DNA from 2 places in the Acidovorax sp. ACV01 genome. Region 2 is predicted to be linked to the other one. Evidence: predicted binding sites of a transcription regulator. Region 2 holds the regulator's gene; the other holds the start of a gene.

Region 1 (8,111 bases), on a different contig from region 2:
CCGCCGCGCGAATGTCGAACCCTGGCACCGTGCGCGCCAGCAGCGCCCACAGCATCACCGCCAGCGACACGGCCCACAGCAGCCCCGTGTGCAGCCGCGTCTGCGGCACCAGGCGGGACAGCTCCAGCTCGCCCTGCAGCGCCACGCTCTGCGGCCAGCCCATCGAGAGCGGGTCTTTCATCGGGCCGTCGAGCAGCGCCGACACCAGCAGCAGCATGATGAAGTTGAGCAGCAGCGTGGTGACCACCTCGTCCACCCCCAGCCGCGCCTTCATCAGCGCCGGGCCCAGCAGCAGCAGCGCCCCGGCCAGCGCAGCTGCCAGCATCATCAGCGGGAAGAGCAGCCAGGGCGACCATTCCAGCCCCGTGCCGCCGTGCATCCCACCCACCGCCACGGCGGCCAGCGCGCCCGCGTACAACTGCCCCTCGGCCCCGATGTTGAACAACCGCGCCCGAAAGGCCACGGCGGCTGCCAGCCCCGTCAGGATCAGCGGCGTGGCGCGCGTGAGCGTTTCGGTCAGCGCAAACACCGAACCGAAGGCGCCCTGCAGCAGCAGCGCATAGGTCTGCCCCACCGGCGCCCCGGCCCACATCACCAGCAGGCCGCTGATGAGCAGCGTGAAAACCACGGCGCCCACCGGTGCCAGCACATAGGCTGCGGGGGAGGTGTGATTGCGTTTTTCGAGTCGCATGATGATTTTGTTCTTGTACGTTGGGTCAGTGCATGGCGCCTGCCATCGCCAGCCCAACCGCCTCGCGCGTCCAAGCCTCCGCAGGCCGCGCCTCGCTCAGCTGTCCATCGTGCATCACCGCCACGCGGTCGCCCAGGGCCAATACTTCATCGAGGTCATCCGAAATCAGCAGCACGGCCGCGCCGCCGTCGCGCGCGTTGATGAGCTGCTGCTGCACAAACATCACGGCACCGATATCCAGCCCCCAGGTGGGCTGGTGCGCGACGATGAGTTGGGGCGCAGGAGCACTGTGGCCCGCCTCATCCTCAGGCGGCAGCAGTGCCCGGCCAAGGATGAGCTTTTGCATGTTGCCGCCCGAAAGCGACCGGGCTGGCGTGTCGAGCCCGCCGCCACGCACATCAAAGGTCTCGGCCACGTGCTGCGCGTGTTGTCGGGCTGCACGGCGCTTGACCCAGAAGGCCTTGAACCATGGGTGCGCAAACCAGTGGCTGCGCAGGCGTTCCGACACGGCGTTTTCCCACACCGGCAAATCGCCCACCACGCCCACAGCGTGCCGGTCTTCAGGGATGCGGGCCACGCCCTGGTTCACCAACCACGCGGGCCGGGCTTGCAAGGGCGCGCCGCGCAGCGTGGCCTGGCCCGCAGTGGCGGCGCGCACGCCACACAGCACATCGGCCAGCGCGACCTGGCCATTGCCGCTGACGCCCGCGATGGCCACGATTTCGCCTGCGTGGAGGGTGAGCGACACGTTCTGCAACCGGTCACGGCCGGTGGGTGCGGTGCTCACGTTGTGCAGGCTGCAGACGGCAGCACCCACCACCCGGGCCGGGCGCCGCGCAGGGGCTTCGATGGCATGGCCCACCATCCACTGCGCCAGTTGCCCTTGGGTGATGCCCTGCGCGGGCGCCTCGGCCACCAGCTTGCCCTGGCGCAGCACGGCCACGCGGTGCGACACGCGCAGCACTTCGCCCAGCTTGTGGCTGATGAAGATGATGGACAGGCCCTGCGCCACCATCTGCGCCAGGGTGTCGAACAAGGCCTCGCTCTCCTGCGGAGTGAGCACCGCCGTGGGTTCGTCGAGGATGAGGATGCGCGCGCCCCGGTACAGCGCTTTCAGGATTTCGACCCGCTGGCGCTCGCCCACCGAGAGGCCGCCCACGCGGGCATCGGCATCCACGGGCAAACCAAACTGCTGCGCCACGGCCAGCAGCTTGGCCCGCGCGCTGCTGCGGCGCGAGAACGGCTGCCACAGCGGCTCGGTACCCAGCAGCACGTTGTCCAGCACCGTCAGGTTGTCGGCCAGGGTGAAGTGCTGGTGCACCATGCCAATGCCCGCCGCCAGCGCTGCGCGCGGCTGGCCGGGCGGCAGGGGTTGGCCGAAGACTTCGATGTGTCCTTCGTCGGCTACGTAGTGCCCGAACAGGATGGACATCAGCGTGGACTTGCCTGCGCCGTTCTCACCCAGCAGGGCCAGCACCTCGCCACGCGCCAGGGTCAAGCTGATGCCGTCGTTGGCGACCAGCTTGCCGAAGCGTTTGGTGATGTTTGTGAGGCGCAGGACGGGTGCCATGTCAGTCCTCCACGGTGCCGCGCGCTAACTGCAGTTGGCTGTCGCGCCCTCTCCCCTCGCGGGAGAGGGCGGGGGAGAGGGGGCGCGGCTTACGCATCAAGCACAGCGCCGGTTTCCAGCTTCCCCTTCTACCCAACCCCTTCCTCACGAGGGGGAAGGGGCTCAGGGCGCGCAGCGAACAGTGCGGTTGAAGTGAACTCACTTCCAGGCCGCCAGAAACGCCTGCAGCACCTTCGCCGAATTGGCAGCTGCCAGGCCCATGAAGGTGCCCATTTCATTCTCGCCGTCACCACCACCCGCCAGGTCACTCAGCGAGCGAAAGGCGATGTACGGCACGCCATTGCTGTGCGCCACCATGGCGGTAGCGGCGGTTTCCATGTCGAGCACGTTGGCCTCGAAGGTCTTGAACGCGTATTCGCGGAAGGCCTTGTTGTCCACAAATGCCTGGCCCGACACGCCGCTGCCGCCCACCACGAGTTGCGGGCGTTGCTTCAGGCAGGTGCTCGCCAGGCAATGCTCCAGGCCTACGTTCTGAAGGCTGCGTGCGGTGGCCAGCATCTTCGGGTCGGCTTCAAACCAGAACTGTTTGGTGATGCCGGGCTTGGCTGCCGACCGCACCTCGACGGGGCGCGGGTGCATCATGCCGAAGGCGGGCATCGTCAGCTCGCTTTTCATCCACGCGGGGGCGCTGTACTGCCCGGGCTTGTCTTCACGCGCCATCAGCCATTCCATGTACTGGCCCCACTGCGCGGGCACGGTCACGTCGCCAATGTGCAGGCTGGGGTTCACGCCACCGGCGATGCCGGAAAAGACAATGTGGCTCACATGGAAGCGGTCCAGCACCAGCTGTGTGTTCATGGCCGCGTTGGTCATGCTGATGCCCGAGAGGAACACGACAACGGGCTTGCCTTCGAGCGTGCCGGTGGTGAACTCCACGCCGTTGACGCTGTGCTTGGCGGGTTGTTGCACCTTGGGCAGCAGCACCGTCAGTTCGGGCGCAAAGGCCGAGATGACGGCGATGCGCGGTGTGTCATCCAGCCGAACGGCTGTTTTGCCAGGCGAGGTGGCGGCACAGCCCGCGACCACTGCGGCCAGGGCCAGGGCGCCCAGCAGGCGGGTGCACCGGGTTGTCAGAGTAGGCTTGGTGGTACGGGGCGTGTGCATGATGTGGTGCCTTGTGGTTCAGACAGAAGGGTGTGAGGAGATACAAGCAAACAGGCCACCGCGTTGCAGGGGTGGCCTTTGGAACAGGTTCTTAGACACGAAGCGGGCAGTGCGCCCGCGATGGTGCGGTGTTTACTTGGCCGTGGACTTGGGCTGGCTGTCATCCACCTTCACGGTGAACTTGCCCGCCAGGATGTCAGATTCCTTGGCCTTGACCTTGGCGACGATGTCGGCGGGGATCTTCTTCTCGAACGTGCCCAGCGGAGCGAGTTCCGAGCCCTTGTGCTTCATCATCGAATACGGGCCGTAGTCTTCGGGGGTGAACTTGCCTTCCTTGACCAGCTTGAGCGCACGGTCGATGCTGGGCTCCATGTGCCACAGGGCCGAGGCGACGACGGTGTCGGGGTACTTGTCCTGCGTATTGATCACGTTGCCAATGGCGAGCTTGCCCTTTTCCTTGGCCGCATCGCTCACGCCAAAACGTTCGGCATAGAGCACATCGGCGCCCTTGTCGATCATGGCAAAGGTGGCTTCTTTGGCCTTGGGTGGGTCAAACCAGCTGTTGATGAAGGTGATGGTGAACTCGACCTTGGGGTTGGTCTCCTTGGCGCCGGCCATGAAGGCGTGCATCAGGCGGTTGACCTCAGGAATGGGGAAGCCGCCCACCATGCCGATCTTGTTCGTCTTGGTCATGCCGCCCGCGATCATGCCGCTGAGGTAAGCAGGCTCCTGGATGTAGTTGTCGAACACGCTGAAGTTGGGTGCCTGCGGCTTGCCCGAGGAGCCCAGAAGGAATGATGTCTTGGGGAAATCCTTGGCTACCTTGCGGGCGGCGGCTTCCACCGCAAAGGCCTCGCCCACGATGAGCTGGTTGCCGCCCGTGGCGTACTCGCGCATCACACGTTCGTAGTCGGCGTTGCTGACGTTTTCGCTGGCCTTGTATTCGATCTCGCCGCGTGCTTCGGCCGCCTTGAGCGCCTTGTGAATGCGGCTGACCCATTGCTGCTCGAAGGGCACCGTATAGATCGCCGCGACCTTGATCTTGGACTGCGCTGTGGCCAAAGAGGGTGCCATCGCCATGGCGGCAGACAAGGCCATGGAGGTGCAGAGCAGGCGTCCGGTGAAGATGCGGCGAGTGGTCATGGTGGGGGTCCTTCAGGCAATCGAATGAGGAGGAGAGGTCCGGTCCTCATGCAATTTGTGCGCCAGTCGTGCGCAGCGCCAGGGGAGCGGGCCGCAGGCAAGTCTGCCAGAGGAAAGCCACCAAGTGGTAAAAAAATCGCGGTGCTGCGGTTGTCTCCATCAAAAAAAAGCCACCACAGCGCCCAAAGGCACGATGGTGGCTGGGGCATGCAACAGTGCCATGCGCTTATTTGGTGCCAAAAATCCGGTCCCCCGCATCCCCCAGGCCCGGCAGGATATAGCCGTGGTCGTTGAGCTCGCGGTCGATGGCGGCGGTGAAGATCGGTACGTCGGGGTGGGCCTTTTGCAACGTGGCAATGCCCTCGGGCGCGGCAAGCAGGCAGACGAACTTGATGGAGCGGGGGTTGAGCTTCTTCAAGCGGTCCACGCAGGCGGCGGCCGAGTTGCCGGTGGCCAGCATGGGGTCTACCACGATGATGTCGCGCTCGTCCATTTCGGACGGCATCTTGAAGTAGTACTCCACGGGCTGCAGCGTGGCCGGGTCGCGGTACAGGCCGATGTGGCCGACGCGGGCGCCGGGCACCACGTTGAGCATGCCGTCCAGAAAGCCGTTGCCCGCGCGCAGGATGGAGACCAGCACCAGCTTCTTGCCGTCGATGACCTTGCCGGTCATGGTCTCCAGCGGGGTTTCGATCTCGAAGTCCTGCAGCGGCATGTCGCGCGTCACTTCGTAAGCCATCAGGGTCGAGAGCTCGCCCAGCAGGCGGCGAAAGCTGTTGGTGCTGGCGTCCTTTCGGCGCATCAGCGTGAGCTTGTGCTGCACGAGGGGGTGGGTGATGACGGTGACATTGCTTTGGGGTGCGGTGCTCATGGCGCGGCCTCTGGTCTACGGGATGAATGAAGGGTGTTGGCCGTATTTTGACCTCCCTTTTTCCCCGGTCCGTAGAAACAGGCCTTGAGGCCTCGGGGAGCTGTGGAGCTGGCTTTGCCAGGCCACCGGTGTCGCCCCCTTGAGGGGAGGGGGCCGCAGGGGCCTCGGAAAGTATTCCAGGGCCCGTTTCCCTGTCTATTCCTGTGCGAAGGGAGCCCCGACCGTGCCACTTGCTGTTGCACTCCCATGGCCATGTGGTGGGCCGGACGGCGTTACTGGCGCGGCGCTCTCGGTGCATGGTGCTTGCGCACACCCTCGCGGATGTCGAGGGTGTGCGTTCTGGGGCGTGCGTTAGGAGTAATGCAGCGTCATGGGGCGCACTGGGCCCACCAGCAGGCAATGTTTTCGCGGTAGGGCTGAACGGCAACCCATTTGGGGTTGCTGGCTGCGTTGTCAAACGCAGCTTCGCGCAGGCCCCATGCGCCGTCGGAGCCGGGCTTGTAGACGTTGTTGAAGTAGGTGAAGACCTGCCCTGGCGCGGTGCCGTTGGCATTGGTCCACGCGCCCATCAAGTCGCGGTACACATCGCCCATGCGTGCGTCGCGGTTGGCGTTGGTAAACAGCTGAGTGACGGCTGCGTTGGCCGTGGTGACCACGGCAAGGTGTTGTCCCCCTTCGTAGGCGAACAGGGGTTTTTTGAAATTCTTGTCGGAGACGATCGCCTTTTGTCCGTTGATCCAGCTGGTCACCTGGTCGATGGCGCCATGCGGGATTTCGGGGGACTTGAGCGGGGTGTCGGCAATGGAGTTGCCATTTGCGTCTTTGGCGCGCAGTTCCTTGAAGAGGGTGCTGAGTCCGCCGTCGGATTCATGCGTCCATGTCTCCACGGCCGCAATGTGCTCACGGTCGCCCAGATAGCCGCCCACATAGGGGGCCACGGCCACAGCGTCGATGGCGCTGGCACAGCCGCCTGCAATGTGCCCGTGTTTCACGGCCAGGGGGCAGCGCAGCAGGGGCAGGTCGGGGTCTATCACGGAGATCTGCTGATTGACCACGCATTGCACGCGGGACGACTGCGCACCAAACTCCTGCTTGATGATCTGGCACAGCTGGCTGGAGCGCAGTGCGTAGTAGTTGATGACGCGGTCGTGCACGCTGCCTTCACCGTTGAATTTTTCGCTGCCCTGACCCGCGAGCCACTGGTAGTTTTGCGAGAAGCCGTAGCCGTTGTTCCACGGTTCATTGCCGTATTCCACTATGAATTTGGCGGCCGGGTTGAGGCTCTGCTTCACGAGCTGGGCCAGGCGCCGCGCATAGTCGTCGCTGGCGTGGAAGGGGATGTTGAGCCAGGCATCGGCTTGCAGGGTATTGGCCAGGTTCACGGCCATGCCCACAGGAACGCCGTAGTCGGTGTTCCAGGTGTAGTGGGCTTTGAGTGGCCGCGTTTCCCACGTCGCAAGAGGGGAGCTGTTGGTCTTGAACCAGTCCATGAAACGCAAGGCACGGTAGCCGCTGAGGTCGCCCAGGAAATTGGGAAACCATATTTGGGTCTGCGACAGCTCCACCAGTGATTTGTAGCTTGTGCCCACGCAGGCACTGCTGTCCGCAACCCATTTGAATCGGTTGTTTCCACAGATTCCTCCCGGTGCGAGGATGCGGATGTTGCGCAGATGGTTGCCGGGGGTGACCTTGGAGATGTTGATGAACAGGTTTTCACTCAGCCCGGCGTCGTCCAGCATGTTGAAGGTGGCGTGGCCTGGTTCCACCTTCTTGAAGTCTCTGGCCGAAGCACCTGCAATGTAGAAGTCGCCCTCTCCTTCGTAGTAGACATGATAGATACCTGTCAGGCGGGACTTGGCGCTGTTGTTGTCCAGGATGGCGGAGCTGACACTGGCGTAGCCCGCCTCGTCGGGGTTGGCTGGCAGGCTTTGTACCCAGCCGTTGGCATCCAGGTCAAGGCGCTCATAGGGAGCAGAGCCCCATGCGCCGGTCTTGCTGGTAGGGCTCCACTTTTGCATGCGCTTGGCCAGGTCGATGGTGGGCATGTCGCTGCTGTCGGAGGTGAATGCCACCAGATTGATGGCTGCGCCACCAGCGTGGCGTGTTCGCACCAGGGACGTATCCAGCGGGGCAAGGCCGTTGCCATCGTCGTCGCCAATGGTGCTGGCGTGGATGGTTTTGGTGGTGGACTGCGTGGTGCTGGTACTGGTGGAGCCACCGCCGCAGCCTTGCAGCAGACTCGCGAGAAGGATGCCCCACAGGGCGTGATGTGTGAGTTTCATGGAATGAATGGGTTCATTGAATGATGGATAGGTGAGGGGGTGTGTGGTTTGGTGTCGTCGTGGTGGCTGGTCTCCTCCCTGGCTTGCATTTGTATTTTTCTTGGTGGGGAAGCGGCTTAAGGTGCTCGGTGGCGATCAAAAAAGCGCACGTAACCTTCGTAGACGAGGTCGGGACGGTCGTGGTAGCGAGAGTCAGCGTCGTAGCTGCAGGCGTTGGACTGGGCTTGCGTGTAGGCCTTGCATAGCGCAGGGCCAAAGTCGGGGTAGTGCAGGGCGTCTTGCTGCTGCATCTGAGCCAGGGTGAGCTGCTGGCCTACCACGGGGCTGTCATAGCGCAGATGCACAGCTGGGGCATTGCGGGTGACGTCGCGCACAGCGCTGCCGTAGCGG
Region 2 (8,111 bases):
CGTCCCGCAAGTCGGTGATGCCCGTTTCGTCGATGACCACCGCAGGCTCCCTGTTTTTGTGCGCCTCCAGGGCGCCCCGGCCCAGCGTCCACGCAAGACAGAACGTGCAGAAAGCGGCAAACGAAAACAAGACGGTGAACAGCCGGTCGTCAAACACCAACGCCATGAAGATGGCATAGGCCGTAAGGACGGCCATCAACACCGCAAAAGGCACCTGAAAAAACAGGGTCCAGCGGCGTCGATACAGCAGGATGGGATGGGGCTGCATGCGCAATGTCCTGTTGGATGGGGGCTGGCGCTTATTGTGCCTTTGGCTGGCAGGTTGGCGGCCCCCGTAAAATCCGCCGATGCTCACTGCAAAAAATGAATTGCTCGCGGCCCTGGCCGGCGAGCTGGAAAAACTGTCGCCCGGCTCTGCGGGGCGCGCTGCGTTCGAATCCCCCAAAGTGGCCGCGCATGGCGATTTCGCCTGCACCGCCGCCATGCAGCTGGCCAAGCCGCTCAAGCTCAACCCGCGTGCGCTGGGCGAACAGCTCAAGGCGGCGCTGGAGGCCACGCCGGCCTTCGCCCGCTGGGTCAATGCCATCGAGATCGCCGGCCCGGGCTTTCTGAACATCCGCCTCAAGCCCGCCGCCAAGCAGGAAGTAGTGCGCGAGGTGCTGTCCGCTGGCGAGCGCTTTGGCTACCAAAAGGACAACGGCCAGCGCGTGCTGGTCGAGTTCGTCTCGGCCAATCCCACCGGGCCCCTGCACGTGGGCCACGGCCGCCAGGCGGCCCTGGGCGACGCGATCTGCAACCTGTTCAGCACCCAGGGCTGGAACGTGCACCGCGAGTTCTACTACAACGACGCGGGCGTGCAGATCCAGACGCTCACTACTAGCACCCAGCTGCGCGCCAAGGGCTTCAAGCCCGGTGACGAATGCTGGCCCACCGACCCGGAGAACCCGGCGTCCAAGGCGTTCTACAACGGCGAGTACATCCAGGAGATCGCCAACGACTTCCTCGCGAAGAAGACCGTCAAGGCCGACGACCGCGAGTTCACCGCCAGCGGCGATGTGGAAGACCTCGAATCCATCCGCCAGTTCGCCGTGGCCTACCTGCGCAATGAGCAGGACAAGGACCTGCAGGCCTTCAACCTCAAGTTCGACGAGTACTACCTGGAATCGAGCCTGTACACCAGCGGCCGCGTGGATGCCACGGTGAACAAGCTCGTCGCCAACGGCAAGACCTACGAGCAGGACGGCGCGCTGTGGCTGAAAAGCACGGACTACGGCGACGACAAGGACCGGGTCATGCGTAAGACGGATGGCACGTACACCTACTTCGTGCCCGACGTGGCCTATCACATCGCCAAGTGGGAGCGCGGCTTCACCAAGGTCGTCAACATCCAGGGCACCGACCACCACGGCACCATCGCCCGCGTGCGCGCCGGGCTGCAGGCGGCCGACGTGGGCATTCCGCAGGGCTACCCCGACTACGTGCTGCACACCATGGTGCGCGTGGTCAAGGGCGGCGAAGAGGTCAAGATCAGCAAGCGCGCGGGCAGCTACGTCACGCTGCGCGACCTGATCGAATGGACCAGCAAGGACGCGGTCCGCTTCTTCCTCTTGAGCCGCAAGCCCGACACCGAGTACACCTTCGACGTGGACCTGGCCGTCGCGCAGAACAACGACAACCCGGTGTACTACGTGCAGTACGCCCACGCGCGTATCTGCTCGGTGCTGTTGCGCGAACGGGGCTTCACTGAGGAAATCGTCACTGCCCAGGCAAGCTTGCTGGCCATCTCCGAGGAGCAGGTGCGTGTGGAGCTGTTGGGTAAGGTGACTTCCGAACTGTATGCGGCGGACTTGTCTTGCCTTGACAGCGCACCCGCCCAGGCGCTGATGCTGCAACTGGCCAAGTACCCCGAGATGCTCACGGCCGCCGCCGACGGGGAGGCCCCGCACGACGTCACCTTCTACCTGCGCGACCTGGCCGCCAGCTACCACAGCTACTACGATGCCGAGCGCATCCTGGTCGACGACGAAGCCTTGAAGAAGGCCCGCCTGGCGCTGGTCGCGGCCACCGCACAGGTATTGCACAATGGCCTGGCCGTGCTGGGCGTGTCGGCTCCAGCCAGAATGTAAGCAGTCACTATGAAGAAACAACAGACGGGCGGGACCATCATCGGCTTCATCGTGGGGGTCATCGTGGGCCTGGGCGCCGCATTGGCGGTGGCCGTGTATGTGGCCAAGGTACCGGTGCCCTTTCTCAACAAGGGCAACGGCCGGGGCGTGGACATGGACGCTGCCGAATCCCAGAAGAACAAGAACTGGGACCCGAACTCGCCGCTGTATGGCAAAAACCCGGCGCGCGCGCCCGCGCCGCCTGCGGCCACCGTCGCATCGGCCCCTGCCGCGGCAGCGCCGCCACCAGATGTCCGTGCCGCGGCGTCCGCACCCAAACCTGCTGCCAGCAAGCCCGAGGCCAAGGCCGAAACCAAGCCGGGCGCGGACCCACTGGGGGATCTGGCGGTGGCCAAGGCGGCCGCCAAGGGCAATCTGGACCCATTTGACTACTTTGTGCAGGCCGGGGCATTCCGCACCCAAGTCGATGCCGACGCCCAGCGCGCCAAGCTGGCCATGCTGGGCTGGGAGGCCCGCGTGAGCGAACGCGAACAGAATGGCCGGGCCGTTTTTCGTGTACGTGTGGGCCCGTTCACCAAGCGCGACGATGCCGAGCAGCTCAAGGAGAAGCTCGATGGCGCCGGGGTGGAGTCGGCGCTGGTGCGCGTGCAGCGCTAGCTGCTCTGAACTTTTTGCGGGGGCATGGCTCACATCCCCCAGACCTGTAACAGGAGAGTCTTTGTCATGAAACGCCGTGAGTTTTCTTTGTCCGCCGCTTCGGCGGTTGCCGCTTCCGCCCTGACGCTGCCAGTGGCCACCCCCGCGCTGGCGCAGGCCCGCCAGTTCAAGGAGGGCAAGGACTTCCGGCGGCTGGACAAGCCCGTGGCGCCCGATGCGCCTGCGGGCAAGGTCGATGTGATCGAGTTCTTCTGGTACAGCTGTCCCCATTGCAACGCCTTTGAGCCCACGCTCGATGCCTGGGTGAAGGCCGCTCCCAAGGACCTTTCCATCCGCCGCATGCCCGTGGCTTTCAACGCGAGCTTCGTGCCGCAGCAAAAGCTCTACTACGCCCTGGAAGGCATGGGCAAGCTCGAAGCCCTTCATGCCAAAGTGTTCCGTGCCATCCATGTGGAAAAGCAGAAGCTGGCCAAGGACGATGAAATTTTTGCCTGGGTGGCCCAGCAGGGTGTGGATGCCGCCAAGTTCAAGGAAATCTACGGCTCGTTCACTGTGTCCAACCAGGTTCGCCGTGCGTCGCAACTGCAGGATGCCTACGGCGTAGAGGGCGTGCCGTCGATGGGCGTGGCTGGCAAGTTCTACACCGATGGCACCATGGCCGGCAACATGCAAAACGTGCTGCAGGTGGTGGAACATCTGGCGGCGGTGGCCCGCAAAGGCTGACGGTTTTCTGCCGACCGCCCCGTCCTCTTGGTTAAAGCCCGCACCTGCGGGCTTTTTTCATGGAGGAATGCGACGGGGTGGCTACAATGATTGCAAGATTCGTGCCCTATGAACCATCGCCTCCTTCCGATCCTCCTGCTCGCGGCCCTGGCCTGCACCCTGGGTGTGGCCCATGCCGAAAAGGCCGACCGCGCCAAGCCCATGAACATCGAGGCGGACGCTTTGCGCCACGATGAACTCAAGCAGACCAGCGTTTTCTCTGGCCGCGTGGTCATGACCAAGGGCTCCATCGTGCTGCGCGGTGCGCGGCTGGATGTGCGCCAAGACGCCGACGGCTACCAGTACGGCGTGGTCACGGCCGAACCCGGCAAGCGCGCCTTCTTCCGGCAAAAACGCGACACCCTGGCTGGCGCGCCCGACGAGTTCATCGAAGGCGAGAGCGAGGTCATCGAGTACGACGGCAAGGCCGACAACGTGCGCTTCATCACCCGTGCCGAGCTGCGCCGCTACCGGGGCGCCGTGCTCAGCGACGAAATCACGGGTGCCGTGATCGTCTACAACAATCTGACCGACGTGTTCTCGGTGGACGGCAAGCGCACCACCACCAACGCCGCAGGCGATGCCCCCGCACCGGGCAGCCGAGTGCGCGCCGTGCTGGCACCCAAAGACCCACCCCCTGCAGCGGTGGCTCCCGAGGCGTCTCCCCCGGCCTCGGCACCGGCACTGCGCCCCAGCAACAGCCTTGGCGGCGGCGCCAAGTGAGTGGGCCTGTCGTGAGTACCGGACCTGACGCCCAGGCGGGCAGCCGCTTGGGGCCTGATTCCCAGATGGGTAGCCGCCTGGAGGTGCAGCACCTGGCAAAGTCCTATGGCAGCCGCAAGGTGGTCAAGGATGTGTCGCTGGTGGTGCAAAAGGGCGAGGTCGTGGGGCTGCTGGGCCCCAACGGCGCGGGCAAGACCACCTCGTTTTACATGATCGTAGGGCTGGTGCGCAGTGACGAGGGCGATATCCGCATCGACGGCCATTCGGTGGCCCACATGCCCATCCACCGGCGTTCGCGCCTGGGCCTGTCATACCTGCCTCAGGAAGCCTCGATCTTTCGCAAACTCACGGTCGAAGAGAACGTACGCGCCGTGCTGGAATTGCAGCGTGGCGAGGACGGCCAGCCACTCGCGCGCGAAGCCATCGAAGACCGCCTCACGGCCCTGCTACAAGAATTGCGCGTGGACCACCTGCGGGCCTCGCCCGCCATGGCGCTGTCCGGCGGCGAGCGCCGCCGCGTCGAGATCGCCCGGGCCCTGGCCACACAACCGCGCTTCATCCTGCTGGACGAGCCCTTTGCGGGCATCGACCCCATCGCCGTGATCGAGATCCAGCGCATCATCGGCTTCCTGAAGGCGCGCGGCATCGGTGTGCTCATCACCGACCACAACGTGCGGGAAACGCTGGGCATCTGCGACCACGCCTTCATCATCAGCGATGGCCGAGTGCTGGCCCAGGGCACGCCGTCCGAGATCGTGGACAACGCCGAAGTGCGCCGGGTGTACCTGGGCGAACATTTCCGCATGTGATGAAGCCTGGACTCTCGCTGCGCGTCTCGCAGCATCTTGCACTGACCCCCCAGCTTCAGCAGTCCATTCGGCTGCTGCAGTTGTCCACGCTCGAACTCTCGCAGGAAGTCGAGCAGATGCTCGACGAAAACCCGTTCCTCGAACGCAATGCCGACGAAGCTCCGCGCGAGGAGTTTGGCCTCGAAGCCGCCGACACGCCCGCGCAGCCCGATGAGTACAGCGCCGATGATGCTATTTTTTCAGGAGCTACCAGCGCAAGCAATACAAGCGCTGAGGGCCAAAATGATGCTGAAACGCCGAGTGCGGGTGCCGACGAACCCGACTGGAGCGGTGACGGCACGGTAGAGATGGCGCCCAACGACGCCGAGTGGGGCGGCGATGCGCCTGCCCGCAACCGCAACGACTCCGAAGGCGACGAGGCCGATGCAACCGAACTGGCCCGCTCGCACGAATCGCTGACCGCCTTTTTGCACCGCCAGGCGCTGGCGCTGCGCTTGTCTGAGATCGACCGCGCCGCGCTGCGCTTTCTCATCGAATCGCTCAACGACGACGGCTACCTCGAAGAACCGCTTGAAGAGCTGGCCATCGGCCTGGCCGGCCCCGACGACCTGGAGCAGATCGAGGAACTGGTGCACCGCTTCACCGTCGCCCAGCGCCTGCTACAGAGCCTGGAGCCCGTCGGCGTGGGCGCGCGCGGCCTGGCCGAATGCCTGACCTTGCAGCTCAAGGCCCTGGCTGCGGACGAAGACAGTGAGATCGACCCCGACACCGTGCAGACCGCACTGCGCGTGTGCCAGCAGCCGCTGGAGATGCTGGCCCGCCGCGACATCCGCCGCCTGACGCAGCTGTGTGGCGACGGCGAGGAACGCACCCGCGCCGCCATGGCCCTCATTGCCCGGCTGGAGCCGCGCCCCGGCCGCCGTTTTGCCGATGTAGAGCGCAACATCATCGTGCCCGACGTCATCGTGCGCAAAGCCGGACGCGCCAACGGCCGTGACGGCCAGCACAACTTCATCGTCGCGCTCAACCCCGACGTGATGCCCCGCCTGCGCGTGCACGACATCTATGCCGGTGCCCTGCGCGGCCACAAGGGCGGCGAGGGCCACCAGGGCATGCAGCAGCGCCTGCAGGAGGCGCGCTGGTTCATCAAGAACATCCAGCAGCGCTTTGACACCATCCTGCGCGTCTCGCGCGCCATCGTGGAGCGCCAAAAAAGCTTCTTCACCCACGGCGAGCTGGCCATGCGCCCACTGGTGCTGCGCGACATTGCCGACGAACTGGGCCTGCACGAATCCACCATCAGCCGCGTGACCACCGCCAAATACATGGCCACGCCGATTGGCACGTATGAGCTGAAGTACTTCTTTGGCTCGGGCCTGGGCACCGAGACCGGCGGCAACGCATCCAGCACCGCCGTGCGCGCGCTCATCAAGCAGTTTGTGGCCGCAGAAAGCCCCGCCAAGCCGCTGTCCGACAGCCAGATCGCCGAGATGCTCAAGGAGCAGGGCATCGAATGCGCACGCCGCACCGTAGCCAAGTACCGCGAGGCGCTCAAGATAGCGCCGGCCAACCTGCGCAAGGCGCTGTAGGTCCACTCGCAGAGGGGCACGCAGGGGTGTGCGCCCGGTTGTGTGTTTCCGTTCAATTGTCTTTTTACTACCCGCCGCCCCGCCATGGCCCGCATCGTCTTCGACCTTCCCCCGCACTTCGGATTCACCACCGAAATGCAGATCTACATCAGCCACGTCAACCAGGGCGGGCACCTGGACAACGCGCAGCTGCTGAGCCTCGTGTCCGAAGCGCGTGTGCGCTTCTTCCAGTCGCTGGGCTACCCCGAGGCCGATGTGGGTGGCCTGTCCATCGTGGTCGGCGACATCGTGGCGCAGTACAAGTCCGAGGGCTTCCACGGCGAGACCATGCGCGTGGATATGGCGCCTGCCGATTTCAACCGCTATGGGTTTGACCTGGTCTTTTGCATGACCGAGAAGACCTCGGGCCGCGAGGTGGCGCGCGGCAAGATCGGCATCGTTTTCATCGGCAAGGCCGACCGCAAGGTGGCGCCGATCCCGGACTCCATCCGCCAGTTGCTGCTGGCCCGTGCGGGCACGCCGGATTCACACGCACTTTCCGAGCGCGTATCCTCACCAACGTCATGAATCAACTCCAACTTTTTCTCCCTTGCGCCGCCGGTGTGGAGGGCTTTCTGGCCGACGAGGTGCATGGCATCACCGGCCTCACGGGGCAAGACCTGCTGGTCGGCCGTGGCGGCGTGCTGCTGCGCGCGTCCTGGCGCGAGGCGCTGCTGCTCAACCTGCACAGCCGCCTGGCCCAGCGCGTGCTGGTGCAGCTGGCGCACCGCCCCTACCGTTCTGAAAACGACCTGTATGCCGCCGCCAGCGACGTGGCCTGGGAAATCTGGTTCACCACGCGCCAGACCTTCAAGGTCGAGGTGACCGCCCAGCACAGCCCGCTGCAGAGCCTCAACTTCGCGGGCCTCAAGGTCAAGGACGCCGTGGCCGACCGCTTTCGCGCCAAAAGCGGCGTGCGCCCCGATGTGAACACCCAGTGGCCCGACGTGCGCATCCACCTGCACCTGACCACGGAAGAGGCCACCATCTACATCGACACCTCTGGCGAGCCGCTGTTCAAGCGTGGCTGGCGCGAGGACAAGGGCGACGCCCCGCTGAAGGAGACCCTGGCCGCCGCCATGATCGCTGCCAGCGGCTGGGACCCGCACGGTGACAACCCCCAACCGCTGTATGACCCCTGCTGCGGCAGTGGCACCATCGCCATCGAGGCCGCACAGATCGCCTGCCGCATCCCGGCGGGCATGCTGCGCCGCTTTGCGTTCGAGAAACTGCTGCCGTTCCAGGCCCATGTCTGGACTGCTATTAAAAATGAAGCTGAAGGCGCAATACAGAAAAGCGCTGTGCCCATATTTGGCAGTGATGTGGCCCACCGCATGGTCGATTTTGCCCAGCGCAATGCCGAACGTGCGGGCGTGGCCGACGCCGTGCAACTGCGCGGTGGCGAC

The links. The regulator sigma-54, encoded in region 2, starts transcription at its own class of promoters, with help from an activator protein. The targets are predictions, from matches to a motif close to TGGCANGNAANCTGCTTT.
Region 1: a site for sigma-54 is predicted at 4,616-4,633, ahead of IB243_RS23025 (BMP family protein). Genes of this name have one in related genera too.

The regions. Positions count from the first base shown of each region.
Region 1 is NZ_JACUZT010000009.1:135,721-143,831, reverse strand. Features, by position in the region: gene IB243_RS23040 (ABC transporter permease) at 1-691, opposite strand, end outside; gene IB243_RS23035 (ABC transporter ATP-binding protein) at 717-2,261, opposite strand; gene IB243_RS23030 (5'-methylthioadenosine/S-adenosylhomocysteine nucleosidase) at 2,460-3,425, opposite strand; gene IB243_RS23025 (BMP family protein) at 3,558-4,568, opposite strand; gene upp (uracil phosphoribosyltransferase) at 4,795-5,439, opposite strand; gene IB243_RS23015 (hypothetical protein) at 5,808-7,721, opposite strand; gene IB243_RS23010 (hypothetical protein) at 7,838-8,111, opposite strand, start outside.
Region 2 is NZ_JACUZT010000008.1:261,465-269,575, reverse strand. Features, by position in the region: gene IB243_RS22190 (hypothetical protein) at 1-268, opposite strand, end outside; gene argS (arginine--tRNA ligase) at 348-2,126, shown strand; gene IB243_RS22180 (SPOR domain-containing protein) at 2,136-2,783, shown strand; gene IB243_RS22175 (thiol:disulfide interchange protein DsbA/DsbL) at 2,850-3,506, shown strand; gene lptA (lipopolysaccharide transport periplasmic protein LptA) at 3,615-4,268, shown strand; gene lptB (LPS export ABC transporter ATP-binding protein) at 4,334-5,077, shown strand; gene IB243_RS22160 (RNA polymerase factor sigma-54) at 5,077-6,666, shown strand; gene IB243_RS22155 (thioesterase family protein) at 6,751-7,233, shown strand; gene IB243_RS22150 (class I SAM-dependent RNA methyltransferase) at 7,230-8,111, shown strand, end outside.